One region of the Pseudomonas sp. FP2335 genome, then DNA from elsewhere that is predicted to be linked to it. Evidence: predicted binding sites of a transcription regulator. Region 1 holds the regulator's gene; each other region holds the start of a gene.

Region 1 (8,007 bases):
GCAGTGAGACAGGGGAAGGGGTCATCGCAATGGATGGCGGGAGTGAGCAGGTGCGGGTAGACCTCACCAGCTCGGTCGGGGTTCGGCTCAAGGTTGGGCAGCGGGTGCGATTTGGCAGGATTCATCGTCCCCGGGGCATCTTTGCAGTCAACGTCACACTGATCTCGGGTTTTTGAATGAGATGTCGGGAGAGCGGCAATGGCGACAGGCACGGTGAAGTGGTTCAACGCAGAAAAGGGCTTTGGGTTTATCCAGCAGGAAGATGGTACGGATGTTTTTGTCCACTATTCGGCGATTGAGGCCAGCGGATTCAAGAGCCTTACTGAAGGGCAAAAGGTCGAGTTCGAGATAACGCCCGGACAAAAAGGGCCGCAGGCTGCAAACGTACGGGTCGTGTAAAAAAACGGTACTCGTCTGACTTGGGTAAAAGTTGGAAGGCTTCTTGCAATACCGCCTTCAAGTCGCCTCCCGGCGTCAAAACTTTGCTTCAAGGAACACGAGGAATACCGGTGGTAGATCGCTCTCAAATGTTCAGCACGGCCCGTGGCACCCTGACTGACCTGTCGCGGGGCAATCTGGGTGTGCCGTTGCTGCTACTGGTGATGCTGGCAATGATGATGTTGCCGATGCCGCCGTTCCTGCTGGACGTGTTCTTCACCTTCAACATCGCCCTGTCCGTCGTAGTCCTGCTGGTCTGCGTATACGCGCTGCGACCGTTGGATTTCGCGGTATTCCCGACGATCCTGCTGGTGGCAACCCTGTTGCGCCTGGCGCTCAACGTGGCGTCGACCCGCGTGGTGATGCTTCACGGCCAGGACGGCCACGCCGCCGCCGGCAAGGTGATCCAGGCCTTTGGTGAGGTGGTGATCGGCGGTAACTACGTGGTCGGTATCGTGGTGTTCGCGATCCTGATGATCATCAACTTCGTCGTGGTGACCAAGGGTGCCGGGCGGATTTCCGAGGTGAGCGCACGGTTCACCCTCGATGCGATGCCCGGCAAGCAGATGGCGATCGACGCCGACCTCAACGCCGGCCTGATCGACCAGAACCAAGCCAAGACTCGCCGCCTGGAAGTCGCCCAGGAAGCCGAGTTCTACGGTTCCATGGACGGTGCCAGCAAGTTCGTGCGCGGTGACGCCATCGCCGGCCTGCTGATTCTGTTCATCAACCTGATCGGTGGCATGGCCGTCGGTATCTTCCAGCACGGCATGACCTTCGGCGATGCGGGCAAGGTGTACGCCTTGCTGACCATCGGTGACGGTTTAGTGGCGCAATTGCCATCACTGTTGTTATCCACAGCTGCCGCGATCATGGTGACCCGTGCCTCGGGCTCCGAAGACATGGGCAAGCAGATCAGCCGGCAGATGTTTGCCTCGCCCAAGGCCCTGGCCGTGGCGGCGGGCATCATGGCGATCATGGGCATCGTGCCGGGCATGCCCCACGTATCGTTCCTGAGCATGGCGGCCCTGGCAGGCGGCGCGGCGTACCTGTTCTGGAGAAAGCAAAACGCGGTCAAGGTCCAGGCCCTGCAAGAGGTGGCGCGCCAGCAGGAACTGCTGCCGTCCCCGGCCCGCGCCTCGGAAACCAAGGAGCTGGGCTGGGACGACGTGACCCCGATCGACATGATCGGCCTGGAAGTCGGCTACCGCCTGATCCCGCTGGTGGACCGCAACCAGGGCGGCCAGCTGCTGGCGCGGATCAAGGGCGTGCGCAAAAAATTGTCCCAGGACCTGGGCTTCCTGATGCCCACCGTGCACATCCGCGACAACCTCGACCTGGCCCCCAGTGCCTACCGCCTGACCCTGATGGGCGTGATCCTCGCCGAAGCCGAGATCTACCCGGACCGCGAGTTGGCGATCAACCCCGGCCAGGTATTCGGCAGCCTCAACGGCATTACCGCCAAAGATCCGGCTTTTGGCCTGGAAGCGGTGTGGATCGAAATCAGCCAACGCAGCCAGGCGCAGTCCCTGGGCTACACCGTGGTTGACGCCAGCACCGTGGTCGCCACCCACCTCAACCAGATCTTGTACAAGCACTCCCACGAGCTGATCGGCCACGAGGAAGTCCAGCAATTGATGGGTTTGCTGGCCAAGGCTTCGCCAAAACTCGCAGAAGAGCTGGTGCCGGGCGTGCTGTCGCTGTCGCAGTTGCTCAAGGTGTTGCAGGCGCTGCTGGCCGAACAGGTGCCGGTGCGCGACATTCGCAGCATCGCCGAGGCCGTCGCCAACAATGCCGCCAAGAGTCAAGATACCGCCGCGCTGGTGGCGGCGGTGCGTGTCGGATTGTCTCGCGCCATCGTGCAAAGCATTGTAGGGACTGAGTCTGAGCTGCCTGTGATCACCTTGGAGCCAAGGTTGGAACAAATATTGCTCAATAGTATTCAGAAGGCAGGACAAGGCCAGGAAGAGGGCGTTCTGCTGGAGCCAAGCATGGCTGAAAAACTGCAGCGTTCGTTGATCGACGCCGCACAACGCCAGGAAATGCAGGGCCATCCGGTGATTCTGCTGGTGGCCGGCCCCGTCCGGGCGATGTTGTCGCGGTTTGGACGCCTGGCAGTTCCGAATTTGCACGTTTTGGCTTATCAGGAAATTCCTGACAACAAGCAAGTGACTATCGTCGCGACAGTAGGGCCCAACGGCTGAGGTAGTGGGTTATGCAAGTGAAGCGTTTTTTCGCCGCCGATATGCGTCAGGCCATGAAACTGGTGCGTGATGAGCTGGGCGCCGATGCCGCGATTATCGGTAACCGTCGTATTGCCGGCGGTGTCGAGCTGACGGCTGCCCTGGATTACACGCCTTCGGCGCTGGCGCCGCGTGTGCCGAACATGGAACTCGAAGACGAGCTGCGCAAGACCGCCTCGCGCATTGTGTCGGCCCAGGCCGAACTGAGCATGCGCGGCGACAGCGATGCCACCACCAATCGCCAGTTGTTCGCCGGCCTGCCGCTGACCGCTGCGGAGCCCTTGGTTGAGCCCACCTTCACCGAACCACCGCGTCCTGCAGCGCCGCCACCGGCGGGCGCAGTCGACCAGCGTGTGTTCGACTCGATGCGCTTTGAACTCAATGGCCTGCGTGAGCTGCTGGAAGTGCAGCTGGGCTCCCTGGCGTGGACACAGTTGCAAGGCAGCAAGCCGGCCCAGGCCAACCTGTGGCGCCGCCTGCAACGCATCGGCCTGTCCGGCCCGTTGTCCCGCGACCTGCTGGCACTGACCACCGAAATCGAGGAACCTCGCCAAGCCTGGCGCATGCTGTTGGCGCACCTGGCGCGGATGATCGTCACCCCGGAAATCGAGCCCCTGGAAGAGGGCGGTGTGATCGCCATGGTCGGCCCTGCCGGCATGGGCAAGACCACCACGCTGGCCAAGCTGGCCGCGCGTTATGTGCTCAAGTACGGCGCGCACAACATCGCGCTGGTGAGCATGGACAGCTACCGCATCGGCGCCCAGGAGCAGCTCAAGACCCTGGGCCGTATCCTCAATGTGTCGGTAACCCACGTCGACCCGGGCCAGTCCCTGGCCAACGCCCTCGATCCGCTGCTGCGCAAGCGCGTGGTGCTGATCGACACCGCCGGCCTGCAGGCCAGCGATCCGGCGCTGCGCATGCAACTGGAAAGCCTGGCCGGGCGTGGCATCAAGTCGAAAAATTACCTGGTGCTTGCAACCACCAGCCAGAAACAGGTTCTTACCGCTGCATACCACAGCTACAAACGTTGCGGCCTGGCCGGCTGCATCCTGACTAAACTGGATGAGACGGCGAGCCTGGGCGAAGTATTGAGCCTGGCGATCAGCCATGAATTACCGGTCGCCTACCTGACCGACGGGCCGCGGATCCCGGATGATTTGCATCTGCCGCGCCGTCATCAGTTGGTCAGCCGCGCTGTCAGCGTGCAAATGCAAGAAGAGCCTAGCGAGGAAGCGATGGCCGATATGTTCGCCGACCTCTACCACAACCCGGCAAAGCGGGTGGGTTGAGGGCAGGGCGAACACCGTGAAATGTATCTACATCGTTGGTCTGCAAGCGATTCACGCGGCCAAGCCATGTAGCCTGCGTCTAAGCAAGACAAGGTAAAGAAATAAAATGGGCAGCATGCATCCCGTACAGGTGATCGCGGTGACCGGCGGCAAAGGTGGCGTCGGGAAAACTAACGTGTCAGTGAATTTGTCCCTGGCCCTGGCAGAGCTTGGCCGTCGGGTCATGTTGCTGGATGCTGACCTGGGTCTGGCGAACGTCGACGTTCTGCTGGGGCTGACGCCCAAACACACCCTCGCCGATGTGATCGAGGGCCGCTGCGAGCTGCGTGATGTGCTGCTCCAGGGGCCTGGCGGGATCCGCATCGTACCGGCTGCCTCCGGCACCCAGAGCATGGTGCACCTGAGCCCGGCGCAGCATGCCGGCCTGATCCAGGCGTTCAGCGACATTGGCGACAACCTCGACGTGCTGGTGATCGACACCGCCGCCGGGATCGGCGAGTCGGTGGTCAGCTTCGTGCGCGCCGCGCAGGAAGTCTTGCTGGTGGTCTGCGATGAACCCACCTCGATCACCGATGCCTACGCCCTGATCAAATTGCTTAACCGTGACTACGGCATGAACCGCTTCCGCGTCCTGGCCAACATGGCCCAGAGCCCGCAGGAAGGGCGCAACCTGTTCGCCAAGTTGACCAAGGTCACGGATCGCTTTCTTGATGTCGCCTTACAATACGTAGGCGCAGTTCCCTATGACGAGTGCGTGCGCAAGGCCGTGCAAAAGCAGCGTGCGGTCTATGAAGCGTTCCCTCGTTCGAAGTGCGCACTGGCGTTCAAGGCTATTGCTCAGAAGGTCGATACTTGGCCATTGCCCGCCAATCCCCGGGGGCATCTGGAGTTTTTCGTCGAGCGATTGGTGCATCAGACGAGCGCGGGACCTGTGCTATGACATCCAGCGGCTACAACCTTTACAAGAAGTCGGCACGTGACAGCCAGGGCGAATTGATCGAGCGCTATGCGCCGCTGGTCAAGCGCATCGCCTATCACCTGCTGGCGCGCCTGCCGGCGAGTGTGCAGGTCGAAGACTTGATCCAGGCCGGCATGATCGGCCTGCTTGAAGTGTCGACCAAATACGATGCGAGCAAGGGTGCCAGTTTCGAGACGTACGCGGGCATCCGTATCCGTGGCGCGATGCTCGATGAGGTGCGTAAAGGTGATTGGGCGCCGCGGTCGGTACACCGCAATACGCGCATGGTCAGTGACGCAATTCGTGCAATTGAAGCAAAAACCGGTCGCGACGCTAAAGATCACGAAGTTGCGGCCGAACTCCAATTGAGTCTCGACGATTATTACGGGATTTTGAACGATACCTTGGGCAGCCGCCTGTTCAGCTTCGACGACCTGCTACAGGACGGCGAACACGAAGGGCTGCACGAGGACGGCGCGAGTGCACATCTTGAGCCGTCGCGCGACCTGGAGGATGAACGCTTCCAGGGCGCGTTGGCGGACGCGATTGCCAATTTGCCGGAGCGTGAGCGACTGGTGTTGGCGCTGTACTACGACGAAGAGCTGAACCTCAAGGAAATCGGTGAGGTCCTGGGGGTCAGCGAATCGCGTGTCAGCCAGCTGCATAGCCAGTGCGCAGCCCGCTTGCGGGGGCGGTTGGGAGAGTGGCGCGCGCGCTGACAGGCAGTGTGGGGACACTGCAGACGAGACCGTGAAGGCGTGACGCTTTTGCGGTTTTGCGCCGTGGTGCCCTGGGCAGTCCTTTTTGTGTAACGCCTGTTGATTGAAATGGCGCGTCCAGGTGCTGGGCGCGTTTAAGACTGCTTGGAGGTCGAATTGGACAAGAACATGAAAATCCTCATCGTTGATGACTTCTCAACGATGCGGCGGATCATTAAAAACCTGTTGCGTGACCTTGGGTTCACAAACACGGTCGAGGCGGATGACGGCCTTACGGCGATTCCGATCCTCAACAGCGGGAGCATCGACTTTCTGGTAACCGACTGGAACATGCCGGGCATGACCGGTATCGACCTGCTGCGTCACGTGCGTGCCGACGAAAAGCTGCGCGGCCTGCCCGTGTTGATGGTGACCGCCGAAGCCAAGCGTGAACAGATCATCGAAGCCGCCCAAGCCGGGGTAAACGGTTACGTGGTCAAACCTTTCACTGCATTGGCCTTGAAAGAGAAGATCGAAAAAATCTTCGAACGCATCCACGGCTAATGCCATCGCGGGGGAGCTATGGAGCATAAAGAAACATCACAGGGAGACTTCGAGTCGACCCTGAAAAAGCATGCTCACCAGTTGGTCGACTGCCTTGAGAGAGGCCAGTTCGGCGACGCGGTGCAGTTGATCCATGAGCTCAACCAGACCCGTGACCGCGGCCTGTACCAGGAAGTGGGCAAGCTCACGCGTGAGCTGCATAGTGCGATCGTCAATTTCCAGATCGACCCGCACATGCCCCAGGCCGAAGAGATCTCGCAGATCACCGATGCCACCGAGCGCCTGTCCTATGTGGTCAGGCTGACTGAGGCAGCGGCCAACCGCACCATGGACCTGGTGGAAAACGCCACGCCTCTGGTCAATGGCATGGCCACCGAAGCCCAGGCCTTGAGCCACGACTGGGGTCGCTTCATGCGCCGCGAAGTCGGGGCCGAAGAGTTTCGTGAGTTGGCACGTCGGGTCGAAGGTTTCCTGTCACGCAGTGAGCAGGAAAACCGCATGGTTTCCAGCAACCTCAATGACATTCTGCTGGCCCAGGATTACCAGGACCTCACCGGTCAGGTGATCAAGCGTGTGACCCAATTGGTCACCGAAGTGGAAAGCAATTTGCTCAAATTGGTGCTCATGGCAGGCCAGGTTGACCGTTTTGCCGGCATCGAACATGACCGCGAAGCGATCCTCTCGGAAAAAGATCCACAAAAACATCTCGCCAAGGGTGAAGGTCCGCAGATTCATGCCGATAAACGTGAAGACGTTGTATCGGGTCAAGATGATGTCGATGACCTGTTATCCAGTTTAGGCTTCTAAGGAGCACCCACATGAGCTTCGGCGCCGATGAAGAGATCCTTCAGGATTTCCTTGTAGAGGCCGGCGAAATTTTAGAGCAGTTGTCCGAGCAACTGGTCGAGCTGGAAAGCCGACCGGATGATGCGAACCTGCTCAATGCAATTTTTCGCGGTTTTCATACTGTAAAAGGGGGCGCCGGCTTCCTCCAGCTCCATGAGCTGGTGGAGTGCTGCCACATCGCCGAGAACGTGTTCGACATCCTGCGCAAGGGTGAGCGGCACGTCGACTCGGAGTTGATGGACGTGATTCTCGAAGCACTGGATGCGGTCAACGGCATGTTCAGCCAAGTGCGTGAACGTGCCCCGATCACCGCAGCTACGCCGGAACTGCTGGCCGCCCTGGCGCGCTATGCCGAGCCTGCCGACATGTCGGCGGCACCGGTGGCTGAAGCTGTGCCGGAACCTGTGGCAGAGCCCGAAGCGGACGTGACCGACAGCGAGTTCGAGCAACTGCTCAACTCCCTCAGCGCGGTCAAGGCCGAGGCTGAAGCTCCGGCAGCGCCCGTTGCGGCGCCGACGGGTGAAGACATTACCGACGCTGAATTCGAATCGCTGCTCGACCAGCTGCACGGCAAAGGCCAGTTCGCCGCCGACGCGGTGGCACCTGCCGCGCCGACCGAAACGCCTGCCGAAGCGCCAGCCGCCTCGACCAGCACCGACATCACCGACGACGAATTTGAAGCGTTGCTCGACCAGCTGCATGGCAAGGGCACGTTTGCGGCCGACGCCTTGCCCGCCGTCGCAGCCACCGCACCAACCGCGGCGGCTGCCACGCCTGCTGCCCCTGCCGCACCTGCCGGCGATGGACTGATCTCCGATCACGAGTTCGAGTCGTTGCTGGACGAACTGCACGGCAAAGGCAAGTTCACCGAAGTGGGCGCGACGGCCAAGGTCGCCACGCCGGCGCCAGCAGCGGCGGCGAAAGCTGCGACTCCGGCAGCCGCCAAACCGGCTCCCGCGCCTGCTGCGGCG
Region 2 (8,007 bases), 1.5 Mb from region 1:
GCCTCGGAAATCAGGTTGCGATGGATGCCTTCACGGTCGACGCCATCGGCATCGGTGCAGATCGCCGGCATCGCCAATAGTTGATCGCTGTCGCACGGGGCCATGAAGACGAAGTGCCCCGCCCCCGCCAACAGCTTGAAGTTCGGCGGTTGCGGCAACTTGCGTGCGAGGGCGGCGGCATTCTTGTCCACGGCCACCAACTTATCGCCGTCACCGCTGTAGAGCAGCACCGGCACATGCACGTCGGCCAGGGTCTGGCGACCAAACATCAGGCTCAGCGGCGCCATCAGCATCAGCGCGTGGATGCGCGGGTCGGCTTGCGGTTGCAGGTCGTCGCGATCGACCACCAGCTCACCCTTGGTAGTGCAGGCATCGCGGTCTTCCGGACGCTCCTGGCAATAACGGCGCAAGCGGTCGAAATCCGGCTTGGCCCCTGCCAGGATCAGCGCAGTCTCGCCACCGGCCGAATAGCCGATGACCCCAACTTGATCAATATTGACGAACGGCGACAGCATCGGGTCGCCGAGGGTGGCGGTGATCGCTTCGGAAATCTGGATCGGCCGCCCATACAGGTTGCTCAGGGTGCCCAGTCGACTGTGATCCTTGTAGTTGTCGCCAGGGTGCAACACCGCCACCACCACAAAGCCCTTGCGCGCCAGGGACGTGGCCAGGTCATGCAGGGCCAGCGGCGTGCCGGTATTGCCGTGGGACAGCATCAGCATCGGAAAGCGGCCGATGGCGACCTTGGCGTCCTCACCCGCCGTGACTTGGTAGGCGCCCAGGTGCGTGGTGTGCTCGACGTCGGTGGACGGGTAAAAGGCGATGGCTTTCATCGGCTGCAAATCCAGCGGGTCGAGAAAGGTCATGCGATGGAAGCCCACACTCCAATGCGGGTGCGGCGCAGGCGCGGCATGCACTGAAACCAGGCCGCCGAGCAGGGAAAGAACCAAAACAGCACAAAGACGCATCATGGGGATGTCCACCTTTGTTGCGTAAGAACCGACATGTCGAATTAAAAGTCCAGGGCACTGAACCCGAGCTTGCATAACCTGGGCCATATTAAAAAGACAGCGGGTAAACGAAAAAACTCCGTACTCCGGTCGCGTATTGAGGCGAACAGAATACAGAGTTTAGGCGCCCGTTTTCAGATTGAAACGGGGAACGGCGATGTTTTACACAACCCTTACGCGGCGGCGAACAATTGTTCGTTGATGAGTGCGTTGGCGTCGCTCAGGGACTTGTTGCGCACCTCATCACCGTAGGCCAGGCCTTGGGCGCGCACGAACTCGATGTCGGTGATGCCCAGGAAGCCAAACACCAGCTTCAGGTAGTCTTCATGGCCGACGTTGCTCGCCTGGCCGGCGTGCAGGCCACCGGCGGTGGAGACGATGATCAGTTTCTTGCCGCCGCACAGGCCTTCAGGGCCGGCTTCGGTGTAACGAAAGGTCTGGCCAGCCACCGCGATGCGGTCAATCCAGGCTTTCAGTTGGGATGGCACCGAGAAGTTGTACATCGGCGCACCGATCACCACCGCGTCTGCGGCGATGAATTCAGCCAGGGACGAAGCGCTCAGCTCGGCTTCGTGCTGTTGAACGGCATCACGCAATTCGGCAGCAGTACCCAGCGCCCCCAGGGTCAGGCCGGAAAAGTGGCTGATGGCCTCGCTCGCCAGATCGCGATAGGTCACTTCCACGCCCGGCTCGGCGGCTTGCCAGGCCTTGACCACGGCAGCGCTGAGCTGACGGGATGCCGAGTTGTCGCCGAGGATGCTGGAATCGATGTGCAACAGTTTCATGGGGGATCTCCGAGTAGGATCGTCAGTGGCGATCAGATGGTGATGATGCTACGCATGAAACCAATAGCCGATAAGCCCGCTGAAATGCGATAGTTTGTCCCACTGACAGGACAATAGGTTGACCATGCAAGACCTCAACGACCTCTACTACTTCGCCAAAGTCGTCGAAGCCGGCGGCTTCGCGGCTGCCGGCCGGCTACTGGGGATTCCCAAGTCGCGGCTGTCACGACGTATTGCCGAGCTGGAGGAACGCCTCGGCGCCCGCTTGCTGCAACGCACCACGCGGCAACTGACCCTGACCGCCGTCGGCGAACGCTACCTGCGCCATTGCCAAGCCATGTTGCTCGAAGCCGAGATGGCCGACGAAGCCGTGGCCAGCATGTCCAGCGAAGCCCGTGGACGGCTGCGGGTCAGTTGTCCGGTGGGCATGGCCCAGCACATCCTGCCGGAGCTGGTCGCCGGATTTCTGGCCGCCCATCCCCATGTGCAACTGGAAATGACCCTGGTCAACCGACGTGTCGACCTGGTGGCCGAGGGCATCGACGTGGCCCTGCGCGTACGCGAGCTGGGCGATGAAGACCCACTACTGGTGACCAAGCGCCTGCGTCAGGCCCAGACGGTGCTGGTGGCCAGCCCCGCCTTTGTGCAAGGCAAGCGCATCGACTCGCTCGACGACCTCAAGCAACTGCCTATCCTCGGCGCGCTGGAGCCGGACCGCATGGTCCATCAGCGCATCCTCGACCCCCAGGGCAACCCCCACGAACTGGTGATGGAAGCGCGCCTGGGCATCGACGATTTCATCGTGCGCAAGGCCAGCGCGATCATGGGCCTGGGGTTCACCGTGCTGCCGATGATGTATTGCGAAGAAGAACTGGCCAGCGGCCGCCTGGTGCAATTGCTGCCGCAGTGGTCGTTGCCGGGCGGCTGGTTGCAGGCCGTATACCCACACCGACGCGGCGTGTTGCCGGCGATCCGGGCGTGGATCGACTACCTGGAAGAAGGCTTCAAAAGCTGCGGAGACCGTCTGTTATGAAGATCAGCGAAGAACAAGTCGCCACATTCTGCCTGAGCCTGCCCGGCGCGCGGGAAGACTACAAATGGGGCGGCGTGCGCGTGTTTTCGATTGCCGGCAACAAGATGTTCGCCCTGCAAAACCTGCGCGGTGATTCGCTGGCATTCAAGGTCGACAAGGATCTGTTCCTCGGCCACGTCGACCGCCCAGGCATCCACCCGGCGCCCTACCTGGCCCGCGCGCAGTGGATCATCATGAACACGCCCTACCCGCTGGGCGCCGAGGAACTGCGCAGCTTGTTGCGGCGCTCCCACCAACTGGTGGTGAGCAAACTGCCCAAGCGCACGCAGATCGGCTTGCGTTTAGAGGACTGAAAGAAAGGTGCCGCCCAGGAACAACTGGTCCAGCCAGAACACCTGATGCAGCAGCACAATCGCCCAGAACAGCACCTGATAAGACACCTTGCGCGTCTTGTGCCGCAACACCTGCTGGGCGATCAACGCCCCCGGCCAACCGCCTGCCAGCTCGACGGCGTGCAGGATGTTCTCCGGGGTGCGCCAGCCGTTGGTTTGCGCCTGGCGCTTATCGCGCCAGTACAGCAAGAACGCCAGCACGCTGACCACGGCGTAGGCCACCAGCGGCAGCACCGTCTCGCCGCGCCACCACAGCAGCACCGAGCCCAGCAGCGGCGCAGCGCACAGCAACAGAAAAATCGCCGCCTTCAGGCGCGGGTACTGGATGCTCATGGTTTGACGGCAGACCAGTCGATCCAACCGAACTGCCAGGTCGCCAGGATCAGCAGGCCAAACGCGATCCGATACCAGGCAAACGCCGCGTAGCTGTGGCTGGCGATGAACTTGAGCAACGCCTTGACCGCAATCATCGCGAAGATGAACGAGGTGACAAAGCCGATGGCAAACACCGGCAAGTCATCGGGCTGGAACAGGTGACGGTACTTGTAGCCCGAATACACTGCCGCACCGACCATGGTCGGCATCGCCAGGAAGAACGAGAACTCGGTGGCGGTCTTGCGCGACAGGCCGAACAACAGGCCGCCGATAATGGTCGCGCCGGAACGCGAAGTACCCGGGATCATCGCCAGGCACTGGGCCAGGCCGACCTTGATCGCGTCTTTCCAGGTGATGTCATCGACGCTCTGGGCATGCACCGCGTGTTGACGCTGTTCAGCCCACAACATGATCACGCCGCCCACCACCAACGCGGCGGCCACGGTGATCGGGTTGAACAGGTAGTGTTTGATCAAGTCGGCAAAAATCACGCCCAACACCACTGCCGGCAACACCGCGATGATCAGGTTCACCGTGAACCGCTGCGCCTTGCGCTGGGTCGGCAGGCCGATGACCACGTCGAGGATCTTGCGTCGGAACTCCCAGACCACGGCCAGGATCGCGCCCAGTTGAATGATGATATTGAACGCTTCAAAGCGCTCACCGCCGAAACCGATCAAATCGGCGACGATGATCTGGTGGCCGGTACTGGAGATCGGCAAGAACTCCGTCAGCCCCTCCACCACGCCAAGAATCAATGCCTGTATGGCGGTCCAAAAATCCATGCTTCCCCCAAAAGGTCATGCGCGTGGCATGCCTCGTTAGTCTTTTTTAATTGGTTCACTGACGCTGGGCGTTTGAAAAAACCCGTGAAAAATCAGGCAGTACTCAGGTTTTCCGATTACCGGCCGAAAGCCTATCAGACAAGGCGTAAAAGTCGATGCAACGCCCACAATTATAAAAAGCCCGGAGTGACAGGACGATGAACAGTTTGCGCAATATGTCGATCAGCCGCCGCCTCTGGCTGATCCTGATAGTCGCCGTGCTGATGCTGCTGGCCTTGGGTTTACTGATGCTCAAGCAAATTCATGGCGAGCTCTACCAGGCCAAGCGCCAGCAGACCGAGCACGTGGTGCAGACCGCCAGCGGCATCCTGACGTTTTATCACGGCCTCGAAACCAGCGGCGTCATGACCCGCGAAGCCGCCCAGAAGCAAGCCCTGAGCGCGGTGCGCGGGTTGCGCTACGACCATGACGACTATTTCTGGATCAACGACCTCACGCCCGTGATGATCATGCACCCGGCCAACCCCAAGCTTGACGGCCAGAACCTCTCGGCGATCCGTGACCCAGACGGTTTTGCGGTGTTCAACGAATTCGTGGCCCTGGCCAAGGCCAAGGGTGCCGGCATCGTCAACTACCGCTGGCCGAAACCGGGCGCCGATGCACCGGTGGCCAAGACCTCGTACATCCAACTGTTCCAACCCTGGGGCTGGATCATCGGCTCCGGCGTCTACGTGGACGATGTGCAGTCCGAGTTCTCCGCCCAGGTGTGGAAAGCCTCGGCCATTGGTTTGATCATCGCGCTGGTGATGACCCTACTGGTGGTGTTGATCGCGCGCAGCATCGTGCGCCCGTTGCAGGCAGCAGTGGACGCCATGGGCAATATCGCCAGTGGTGAAAGCGACCTGACCCACAACCTCGACACCCACGGCCGCGACGAAGTGACCCAACTGTCCCAGCACTTCAACAGCTTCACCGCCAAATTGCGCGACGTGGTCGGCCAGTTGCAGGTGTGCGCCAACGCCCTCGGCCAATCGTCTACCGAGCTGGGCAACAACGCGAGCCAGGCCCACGACCGCAGCCAGCAGCAATCGCAGCAGATGGAATTGGTCGCCACCGCGATCAACGAAGTCACCTACGGCGTGCAGGACGTGGCCAAGAACGCCGAACACGCCGCCAGTGAAATGCGCGATGCCCAGGCCCAGGCCCAGCAAGGCCAGGTCAATATCGACGGCAGCTTGCAACAGATCGACCAGCTCTCCGGCACCATCAGCCAGGCGGTCGAGGTGATGCGTACCCTGTCCGCCGAAAGCACCCAGATCGGCAGCGTGCTCGAAGTGATCCGTTCCATCGCCGACCAGACCAACCTGCTCGCACTCAACGCCGCCATCGAGGCCGCACGGGCCGGCGAACAAGGCCGTGGCTTTGCCGTGGTCGCCGATGAAGTGCGCCTGCTGGCCCAGCGCACGCAAAAATCCACCGCCGAGATCCAGGGCATGATCGAACGCCTGCAAGGCCACTCGGAAGCGGCGGTCAAGGTGATCAGCGAGAGTCACAATGCCTCGCAACTGACCATCGAACAAGCCGGCCAGGCCGGCGCCAGCCTCACCGCCATCGGCCAGGCCCTGCACAACCTCAACGGCCTGAACGCGTCGATTGCCAGCGCCACCCTGCAACAGGCGCATGTGGTAGAGGACATCAACCAGAACGTCACCCAGGCGGCGGGCTTGTCCCACAGCACCGCCATCGCCGCCGAACAGTCGAGTGCCGCCAGCACCCACCTGCGCGGCCTGAGCGAACAACTCAACACCCTGCTGCGCCAATTCAAAATCTAACCCCAGGACGGGGTTTGTAGTGAGCGGGCTTGCCCCGCGCCTGGGGGCGACGCAGCCCTAAACCCAGGTACCACGGTGTATCAGTAAGACCGCGGGGCCTGGATTTGGGGCGGCTTCGCCCCCCAGCGCGGGGCAAGCCCGCTCACTACAAGGTTAATTCCTACGCGAAACTTCTTTCGTTACAATCACCGCCCCTTTCCACACTCCCAAGGAACCGCCATGTCCGGGCTTGAACTGTTCGCCGCCGCCCTGGGGGTGATCGCTGTCTGGCTGACGGTTAAACAGAACCCCTGGTGCTGGCCCATCGGCCTGATCATGGTGTTGCTCTACACCTGGGTGTTCTACGACGTAAAACTCTATTCCGACATGCTGCTGCAAGTGGTCTACGCCGTCCTGCAACTGTACGGCTGGTGGCAGTGGACCCGCGCCGGCGAGGTCAAGCAAGGCCGCCAGGTCACCAGCCTCGGCGGGCCAGCCATCATCGCCAGCCTCGCGGTGGGCGCCGCCGGCAGCCTGCTGCTGGGCGCCGCCATGGCCCACTGGACCGACGCCGCGCAACCCTGGCTCGACGCCGCCCTCACCGGCTTCAGCCTGGTGGCGCAGATGTGGATGGCGCAGAAACGCGTGCAGTGCTGGCCGCTGTGGATTGCCGTGGATGTGATCTTCGTCGGCCTGTTTCTCTATAAAGGTCTCTACCTCACCGCCGCGCTCTACGCCCTGTTTACCGCCATCGCGGTGCAAGGCTGGCGCGAATGGCGTGCCGACCCGGCGTTGCAGGCATGAAGGTCGTGGTATTGGCCGGCCCCGAATCCAGCGGTAAAAGCTGGCTGGCCGCCGAGTTGCAAGCGCATTTCGGCGGGTTGATGGTCGGTGAATACGTGCGCCACTTCATCGATCATCACCAACGCGATACCACCCTGGCCGACATCCCGGCGATCGCCCACGGCCAACTGGCCTGGGAAGATGCCGCCCGCGCCAGGCACCCCGAGCTGCTGATCCTCGACACGCATTTGCTGACCAACAAGCTCTGGAGCCAGACCCTGTTCGGCGACTACCCGGCCTGGCTCGACAGCGAACTGCTGGCCCGTCACTACGACCTGCACTTGCTGCTGTCGCCGGATGATGTGGAGTGGACGGCTGATGGACAGCGATGCCAGCCGCAACTGGAGGATCGCCAGGCGTTTTTCCAGGGCAGTCTGGAGTGGATGCGGGAGCATCAACAGCCTGTGTTGGTGATCAAGGGGAATTGGGAAGAGCGCCGGGTTGCGGCGTTTGCAGCGGTAGCGCGACTACTTCAGCCCTGACACTGCCCTCACTGTGAGAGCGGGCTTGTGTGGGAGCGGGCTTGCTCGCGAATGCAGTAGATCAGCGAATAAATCTTTGGCTGACACACCGCTTTCGCGAGCAAGCCCGCTCCCACATTTTTGACCGCGTCAGGCGTTAGTAGCCCAAGGACAGGCCCGTGTTGCGACGCGGATCATTCGCCCCGTAGAAACGGTTGTTCCCCACCGGCTTGCCACCCAACGACGGCGCACCCACCAGAATCGCCGCCAAGTGGTTGGCATCCTGCGGCCCGGCGAACTTGTGGCCCCAGCTTTCGAGGATCTTCTGGGTATCCGGGCTCACTGCAAACGTCTCAAGGTTGGTAGTCTCCGGCATCCACTGCTGGTGGAAACGCGGCGCGTCCACGGCTTCCTGGATGTTCATCTTGTAGTCGATGACATTCAGCATCGTCAGCAAGGTCGCGGTAATGATGCGACTGCCACCCGGCGTGCCTACCACCATGACGGCCTTG
Region 3 (8,007 bases), 2.4 Mb from region 1:
TGGCCGGCCTTCACGTCCTGGAACGTGATGTTGCTCTGGTACAAGCCTTCGGCCTCACCCAGCAGGCCATTCTTCGGGCGCTGCCCGGCTTCGGCCATGATCCGGTTGTCCACGCTGTAGATGGCGGCGTGGGCCACCAGCGGGTTCTTGGTCAGGTTGTTGAGCAGCACGTTGAGGCTGAGGATGTCGTTGGACACCAAAAGCTCAGTCGCCGAGGTGGCGGTTTGCGTGGTCAGGCTCTCGCCCAGGGCGTCGGCTTGCTCGTGCATGGCCTGCTTGAACTGCAAACCCATCACGCAGGCGTAGATCACCAGGGCCAGGGCGACCAGGATCACGTTATGGCTGGCGATGCGTAATGCGATCGGTACACGGCGATGGCGCAGTGCCCGGAAGATCAGCAGGAAGAAGTTGTCGGTTTTTACTGGCGTGGGCCGGTTCACTTGCGCTCGGCTCTTGGTCCGTGAAGTTGACGCGCAGTATAGCGACAGGCCCCAGAGCGTCAAAGCGCTGGCTGTGCCCGATGGTCACTGAAAGTGGGTAGAATGCGGTTTTTTTCCAGCCTGGGGGTGCGCCTTGCGCGAAATTGTCCTGATTAACATCACTGGTGAAGATCGCCCGGGTCTCACCGCCGCCATTACCGGTGTTCTGGCCCAGGGTGGTGTGAACATTCTCGACATCGGCCAGGCGGTGATCCACGACACGTTGTCATTCGGCATCCTGGTTGAGATCCCGAGCACTGAACAGGCGTCTTCGGTACTCAAGGACATCCTGTTTACCGCGTACAAGCTCGATCAGCAGGTGCGTTTCACCCCGGTGTCGGAAGAGGACTACCAGCACTGGGTCGCCGGCCAGGGCAAGAAGCGCCATATCGTCACCCTGCTGACCCGCAAGGTCACGGCCGAGCAACTGCAGCGCGTCAGCTCGATCACGGCGCAGTATGGCTTGAATATCGACCATATCGACCGTCTGTCGGGGCGCATGCCATTGGACACCCCGGCCGACAAAGGCAAGGGCTGCATCGAATTCTCCGTGCGCGGTGAGCCGGCCGACCCGCAAGCCCTGCGCGCCGAGTTCCTCAGCGTGGCCCAGGAGCTGAATGTCGACATCGCCTTCCAGGAAGACTCGCTGTTCCGCCGTAACCGCCGCCTGGCGGTGTTCGACATGGACTCGACGCTGATCGAAGCCGAAGTCATCGACGAACTGGCCAAGGCGGCCGGCGTGGGTGAGCAGGTCTCCGAGATCACTGAGCGCGCCATGGCCGGTGAGCTGGACTTCCGCGCCAGCTTCAAGGAGCGCCTGGCGCTGCTCAAGGGCCTGGACGTGAGCGTGCTGGACTCCATCGGTGCCTCGCTGCGCCTGACGGAAGGTGCCGAAACCCTGTTCGCCGAACTCAAGCGCCTGGGCTACAAGACCGCTATCCTGTCCGGCGGCTTCACCTATTTCGCCAAGCAGTTGCAGGCCAAGTTGGGCATCGACTATGTATTCGCCAACGAGCTGGAAGTGGTGGATGGCAAGGTGACTGGCGTGGCGGTCGAGCCGATTGTCGACGCACAGCGCAAGGCGGATTTGCTGAAGGAATTGGCCCATAAGGAAGGTTTGCGTCTGGAGCAGACCATTGCGGTCGGCGACGGTGCAAATGACTTGCCGATGCTGGCGATTGCCGGGTTGGGTGTGGCGTTCCGGGCGAAGCCGTTGGTGAAACAGTCGGCGAAGCAGGCGATTTCGACGTTGGGGTTGGATGGGGTGTTGTATCTGCTGGGTTTCCGCGACCGCGACGGTCAGCTGTAGTCACTGAAGAAACACAGTAAAAAATGTGGGAGCTGGCTTGCCTGCGATAGCATCACCTCGGTATCACTGATGCACCGAGGTGCCTGCATCGCAGGCAAACCAGCTCCCACATTGGGTTCTGCGTTAGGCTTTCGGCAGTGCCATGCCCTGGCCCATCCGCACCGGGGTGCCGGCTGCCAGTTCTTCAGCCCACTTCACCTGATCCGGCCCGAACAGCACGATCGCCGTCGAACCCAGTTTGAAGCGGCCCAGCTCGGCACCTTTCTCCAGATGAATCGGCGCACGTGCGGCTTCGTCATAGCGGAAGGTTTTCAACTCGCGCTTGGGCGGTGTCACCAAGCCAGCCCACACGGTTTCAATCGACGCGACGATCATCGCGCCCACCAATACCACCGCCATCGGGCCGCGTTCGGTGTCGAAAATGCAGGCAACGCGTTCGTTACGGGCGAACAGCTCCGGTACGTTTTCGGCGGTGGTCTGGTTGACCGAGAAGATGCGCCCCGGGATGTAGATCATCTCGCGCAGGGTGCCGGCCAGCGGCATGTGCACGCGGTGGTAGTCCTTCGGCGACAGATAGACCGTCGCGAAGTCGCCGCCCATGAACGGTGCCGCCACGGCGGAATCACCCCCCAGCAACTCCAGCACGCTGAAGCTGTGGCCCTTGGCCTGGAACACACGACCATGCTCGATCGGGCCCAACTGGCTGACGGCGCCATCGGCCGGGCTGAGTACCGCGCCTGGGGTTTGATCCAGCGGGCGCGCGCCGTCTTTCAGGGCGCGGGTGAAGAAGGCGTTGAAGTGCTCATAGGCGGTCACGTCTTCTACCAGGGCCTGGGACATGTCCACTTGATAGCGCTTGGCGAACCAGCTGGTGAACGCGTTCTTGAACCAGCGCACGCGGCACTCGGCAATGCAGCCGGCCAAGCGCGAGAGCAAGTGGTGCGGCAGCAAGTACTGGCTGAGGATAAACAACTGCTTTTTCATTTACTGTCCTTAAACCTTAAATCTCAACGGGGGTGTCGGGGTGGTTGCCCCATTCGCCCCAGGAACCGGCATAACCTTTGACTCGCGGATAACCGAGCGCCTTGGCCACCAGATAGGTGAAGCTAGAGCGGTGGTGAGTCTGGCAGTGGGTGATGATTTCTTTGTCGCGGGTCAGCCCGAGGTTTTCGAGGATCTGCGGCATGTCGCGGCGGATGCGCAGGTTGCGCGCAGGGTCCATGCCGGCGGTCCATTCGAAGTTCACGGCGCCGGGGATGTGCCCACCTTTGGCGGCGAGGACTTTCTCGCCGGAATACTCCAGCGGGCCGCGTGCATCCCAGATGCCCAGGTCGGCAGCGCCGAGGCGGCTTTGCAGGTATTCGCGGGTGGCGGTGGGGCCGTCGTGCAGCGTCAGGCTGACCGGGCCGCCCACGGGTGCGGGCACCTCGGTGGAGACGGGGTGTTGGCCTTCCAGCCAGGCCAGCAGGCCGCCGTCGAGGTAGTGATACTTCTGGTGGCCGATCACGTCGAGCATCCAGATGAAGCGGCCGGCCCAGCCACCGCCTTCGTCGTCGTAGACCACGTAGGTCGCGTCCGGGGTGTGACCCAGTTCGCCGAAGAGTTTTTCCAGGTCTGCCTTGTTGGGCAGCAACCCCGGTGCAGGCGCCTGGCCCAGTTGGGTGCGCTTGGGGTCAACGAAATGCGCGCCGGGGATATGCCCCTGGGCGTAGCGGGCGGCACTGGTGAGGTCGACCAGTATCAGGTGTTCGGCATCGAGGCGACCTTGCAGGTCGCTGGATTCGATCACCAGCGGCAAGCCAGAGAAGTCAGGCATGTGAGGTCTCCTGGGCACAAATGTTGGCGATAAAGGACCGCGATTGTAGCGCAAGCATCAGGCGCTGCGGTTGGTAAAGCAGTGCAGGGCTTTCTCGATGCATTGGGCGGTTTTGCCGAAGGCTTGCACGGTGGTTTCCGAGAACGGCCCGCCGCCCTGGTCGGCCACCATCAGCATCACCACCTTGCCGTTGCAGCTCAGGGAGCGCAGCAGCAGGTGCTCGCCGTTGAACAGGCGACGCAGGATCGGCGGCAACAAGGCCGAGAACTGCGCGTGGTTGTCCGGGTTGAGGCGCACCTGGGCGGATTTTTCCAGCAGGCGCTGCAGTAACGTGCTGTTGGTTACATCAAGGCTCAGGTTGGCGGCGTCCTTTGGCAGGCCGTCGGCCTGGTGCACACGCAAGGTGCTTTGGGCACGGTCGGTCATCAGCAGCATGACCCGTTGCATGCCGCTGGCCACCAGTGCCTCTTTGGCGCAGGTGGTCAGGTGCATGGCGTTGGCGAAGCGGCTCGGTTCCACCAGCAACTCGGTGCAGCGGCTGCGCCACAGGGCCAGTGCTTCGGCGGTGGGCGGTGGGGCCGGCAGCAGGCCGCGATGGATTTTTTGCACATGCCACGGCCAGATCAGCGACAGCGCCGGGTGCCAGAGATCGGGCATCAAGGTGCTGCGGGCGCTGGTCACGGCTTGCTGGTGCACCTGTTGCTGCACATCGCCCAGCGGCTGTTGCAGGTACAGGGCGGTGAGGTATTGCCAGCGCTCGGTGTGCGGGCAAGTCCAGGATTCCTGGGCCGACATCGCCAGGCCATTGGCCAGCAGCACGGTATTGGCCGGCTGGTTCAGCCAGCGTCGCAGGTTGGGTTCGGCGTCGAGCAATTGCTGGTGGCGCAGCGCGTCGTCCTCGCGGGCGATGCGCAGGGCCTTGACCAGCAAGCGCTGCTCTTTGAGCAGCAGGTTGTAGCCCTGGGACACCCAGATCGGCAGGTGCCAGGTTTCGGTCAAGCCCAGGCACAGGTCGAGCAGGCGCACGCCGAACAGTTCCTGTTCGACCTGGCGCGCGGACTGGCCTTTGTGGATCACCCGCAGCTCCCATTCTTCAAGGAGCTTGGGGTAGGCGACGGCCATCGGCCACAGCGGCGACAGGAACAACAGGCTGCCCCAGTGGATGTCCTGCCACAACCGCGCCAGGCGGCTGGCGAACAAGCCGTTGGCCTGCTGCGAGGCGTGCTGGCTGACCAGCAACAGTTGGCGCAAGGCCACCGGGATTTCCTGGGCCGGCACCGACGGTAGGCGCGCCAGTAGCTCTTCAGCGCGCTTGAGGCCGAGGCGGTTGAGCGCCACTTCGAGGTTTTCCGCCGGTTCCGTGAAGCTGCCATGGGTATGGCTGTTGGCCTCGCGAATCACGCTGAGCACCAGCGCCGGGCTGTTTTGCATCAGCTCGGCAATATCGCGCAACGAACTGCGGTTATCGCGGATGGCTTTGCACACGCGCTCGTGACTGGCCTGGGGGACGGGCAGCAGCACATCGTCCAGGCGCTTGATCCAAGCGGCGAGAGAATTGGGTTTTGCAGTTGGGACTGTCGTTTCATTAGCCATGATTGGGGCGCGATCATCACTTGCGGTCAACACGCCCGGAGCGGGCCGAACTGGCTTTTCGCCTTAACGGGCTATAGTCTGGCGCAGTTTTGCCGATAAGTAGAACAAGAGTTTTTCAGTTCCACCAAATATGTCCATGAACCCGACGGCGCAAGTACTCATCCCCTATGGCTAAAATTATCGGCATCATCGTCGTCTTCGCAAGCGTGCTCGGTGGGTACGTCCTGTCCCACGGTAAAATTGCCGCGCTGATCCAACCCTTCGAGGTGATGATTATCGGTGGCGCCGCACTGGGCGCATTCCTGCAGGCGAACCCCGGCTACATGACCATGCACGTGGTCAAGAAATCCCTGGCGATGTTCGGTTCGCGCTTTACCCACACCTTCTATCTTGAAGTGCTGGGCCTGGTGTATGAGATCCTCAACAAGAGCCGCCGCGAAGGCATGATGGCCATCGAGGCCGACATCGAAGACGCTGCCGCCAGCCCGATTTTCGCCAAGTACCCGGCGGTGCTCAAAGACGAGCGCATGACCGCCTACATCTGCGATTACCTGCGCATCATGTCCTCCGGCAACATGGCCCCCCATGAGCTGGAAGGCTTGTTCGACATGGAGTTGTTCAGCCTCAAGGAAGAACTGGAGCATCCGTCCCACGCCGTGACCGGCATCGCCGACGGCATGCCCGGCTTCGGTATCGTTGCGGCGGTACTCGGTATCGTGGTGACCATGGCTTCCCTGGGCGAAGGCGACCAGGCAGCCATCGGCATGCACGTAGGTGCGGCGCTGGTGGGTACGTTCTTCGGTATCCTCGCGGCCTACGGCTTCTTCGGCCCGCTGGCCACGTCCCTGGCCCACGATGCCAAGGAAGAAATCAACCTGTACGAATCGATCAAGGCCAGCCTGGTAGCGTCCGCTTCCGGCATGCCGCCATCGCTGGCGGTGGAGTTCGGTCGTAAAGTGTTGTACCCGAAACATCGCCCAAGCTTCGCCGAGCTGGAACAAGCGGTTCGCGGTCGCTAAGCCATGGAAAACAACCAGCCGATAATCATCAAGCGCGTCAAGCGCTTCGCTGCGGGGCACCATGGCGGTGCCTGGAAAATCGCCTTCGCCGACTTTGCCACGGCGATGATGGCGTTCTTCCTGGTGCTGTGGCTGATGTCCACCGCCACGCCGGAACAGAAGATCGCCATCGCCGGTTACTTCAAGGACCCGATCGGCTTCTCGGAAAGCGGCACGCCTTTCGTGATCGACCTGGGCGGCTCGCCGCAGTTGGCGCCGGAGCGCACCATCAACCCGGAGGTCAAGACCGAAGCGCCGCAGGAACATATCCCGATCGAGCGCGACACCGTCGAAGCCATGGCCGAGCAGGTCGAGCAGGAACGCCTGGAACTGTTGCTGCAAGAGTTGCAGACCAAGGTCGAGGAGAACCCACAACTGCTGAAGTTCAAGGATCAGATCTCGTTTGAGATCACCCCGGACGGCCTGCGCATCCAGATCACCGACGCGGCCAACCGGCCGATGTTCGACTCCGGCAGCGCGCGCCTGAAGCCTTACTTCGAAGACATCCTGCTGGCCATGGCCGACACCATCAAGGCGGTGCCGAACAAGATCAGTATCAGCGGCCACACCGACGCCAAGCCGTACGCGGGCCAAGGCGACTTCGGCAACTGGGAACTCTCCGCCAACCGCGCCAACGCCGCCCGCCGCGCGCTGGTGGCCGGCAGCTACCCGGACCCGCAAGTGGCGCGCGTGGTGGGCTTTGCCTCCTCGCAGCTGTTTGATCCCAAAGACCCGTTCAACCCGATCAACCGGCGGATCGACATCGTCGTGCTGACCAAAAAGGCCCAGCGTGCGATTGAAGGTGATCAACCCAAACCGGCGCCGACCTCAGGTGCGGGTGCGCCCGGTGAAGTACCGGCCGACCCGAACGCCATCCCGCCAGGGCAGGAGCCGTTGCCGGCCCATGAGCTGCGGCAGAAGCTGAACCTGTTTGACGATGGTGGGGTGAAAGATCCTACGGTGCCTAAAGCTGGTTCTTAAGCTGCACACGCAAAAAGGCCGCGATGATCGCGGCCTTTTTGTTCCTGCCCTGTGGCGCAGCTTTCTGTGGTGCGCAGCAGTCACCGACTTTTTAGGGGTGCTGCGCACCCCAGCGCAAGCAAGGGTCAGTAACTGCTTTCAGGAAGACTCGCAATAATCGACCGATAGCTGTTCATCCGCTGCTGTTGCACGCGTCCATCTTCCAGCGCCTTGAGCAACGCACAGCCCGGCTCGCGGTCGTGTTTGCAATCGCGGAAGCGGCAAGTGCCGATGAGGTCGTTGAACTCGATGAAGCCCGCTTCCACATCGCTGCGGCTGACGTGGCCGAGGCCGAATTCGCGGATACCCGGGGAGTCGATCAGTTCGCCGCCGCCGGGGAAGTGGAACAACCGCGCGGTGGTGGTGGTGTGGGTGCCCTGCCCGGACAGTTCCGACAACGGGCCTACACGGGTTTCGACTTCCGGCAGCAGGCTGTTGACCAGCGAGGATTTACCCACGCCCGATTGGCCGACAAACACGCTGATGCGTCCATCCAACTGCTGTTGCAGTTGCTCCATGCCGTTGCCGTGGTGCGCCGACACTTCCAGCACCGGGTAACCCAGGGTGCGGTAGACCGCCAGCAGCGCATTGAGCGCCGGGGCGTTCTGCTCGTCGATCAGGTCGAATTTGTTCAGCAGCAGCAGCGGGCGGATGCCGGCGTGCTCGGCTGCCACCAGGTAGCGGTCGATCAGGTTGGCGTGGGGCTCGGGCAGCGGCGCAAACACGATCACG

The links. The regulator FliA, encoded in region 1, starts transcription of late flagellar genes. The targets are predictions, from matches to a motif close to CTAAAGTTTNNNNNNNNNNNGCCGNTAA.
Region 2: the regulator FliA is predicted to act here: its motif matches at 4,483-4,510, upstream of PSH81_RS12050 (methyl-accepting chemotaxis protein).
Region 3: the regulator FliA is predicted to act here: its motif matches at 5,269-5,296, upstream of motA (flagellar motor stator protein MotA).

The regions. Positions count from the first base shown of each region.
Region 1 is NZ_CP117437.1:4,257,616-4,265,622, reverse strand. It holds gene PSH81_RS19080 (cold-shock protein) at 199-399, shown strand; gene flhA (flagellar biosynthesis protein FlhA) at 528-2,642, shown strand; gene flhF (flagellar biosynthesis protein FlhF) at 2,654-3,970, shown strand; gene fleN (flagellar synthesis regulator FleN) at 4,077-4,910, shown strand; gene fliA (RNA polymerase sigma factor FliA) at 4,907-5,647, shown strand; gene PSH81_RS19055 (chemotaxis response regulator CheY) at 5,816-6,190, shown strand; gene PSH81_RS19050 (protein phosphatase CheZ) at 6,209-6,997, shown strand; gene PSH81_RS19045 (chemotaxis protein CheA) at 7,009-8,007, shown strand, end outside.
Region 2 is NZ_CP117437.1:2,714,976-2,722,982, reverse strand. It holds gene PSH81_RS12080 (dienelactone hydrolase) at 1-971, opposite strand, end outside; gene PSH81_RS12075 (FMN-dependent NADH-azoreductase) at 1,184-1,795, opposite strand; gene PSH81_RS12070 (LysR substrate-binding domain-containing protein) at 1,920-2,828, shown strand; gene PSH81_RS12065 (MmcQ/YjbR family DNA-binding protein) at 2,825-3,181, shown strand; gene PSH81_RS12060 (DUF1294 domain-containing protein) at 3,170-3,553, opposite strand; gene PSH81_RS12055 (undecaprenyl-diphosphate phosphatase) at 3,550-4,380, opposite strand; gene PSH81_RS12050 (methyl-accepting chemotaxis protein) at 4,578-6,212, shown strand; gene pnuC (nicotinamide riboside transporter PnuC) at 6,432-6,995, shown strand; gene PSH81_RS12040 (AAA family ATPase) at 6,992-7,516, shown strand; gene ggt (gamma-glutamyltransferase) at 7,653-8,007, opposite strand, start outside.
Region 3 is NZ_CP117437.1:599,592-607,598, forward strand. It holds gene PSH81_RS02530 (AhpA/YtjB family protein) at 1-440, opposite strand, end outside; gene serB (phosphoserine phosphatase SerB) at 574-1,788, shown strand; gene asd (archaetidylserine decarboxylase) at 1,912-2,772, opposite strand; gene PSH81_RS02545 (rhodanese-like domain-containing protein) at 2,789-3,604, opposite strand; gene PSH81_RS02550 (HDOD domain-containing protein) at 3,662-5,197, opposite strand; gene motA (flagellar motor stator protein MotA) at 5,365-6,216, shown strand; gene motB (flagellar motor protein MotB) at 6,220-7,236, shown strand; gene rsgA (small ribosomal subunit biogenesis GTPase RsgA) at 7,362-8,007, opposite strand, start outside.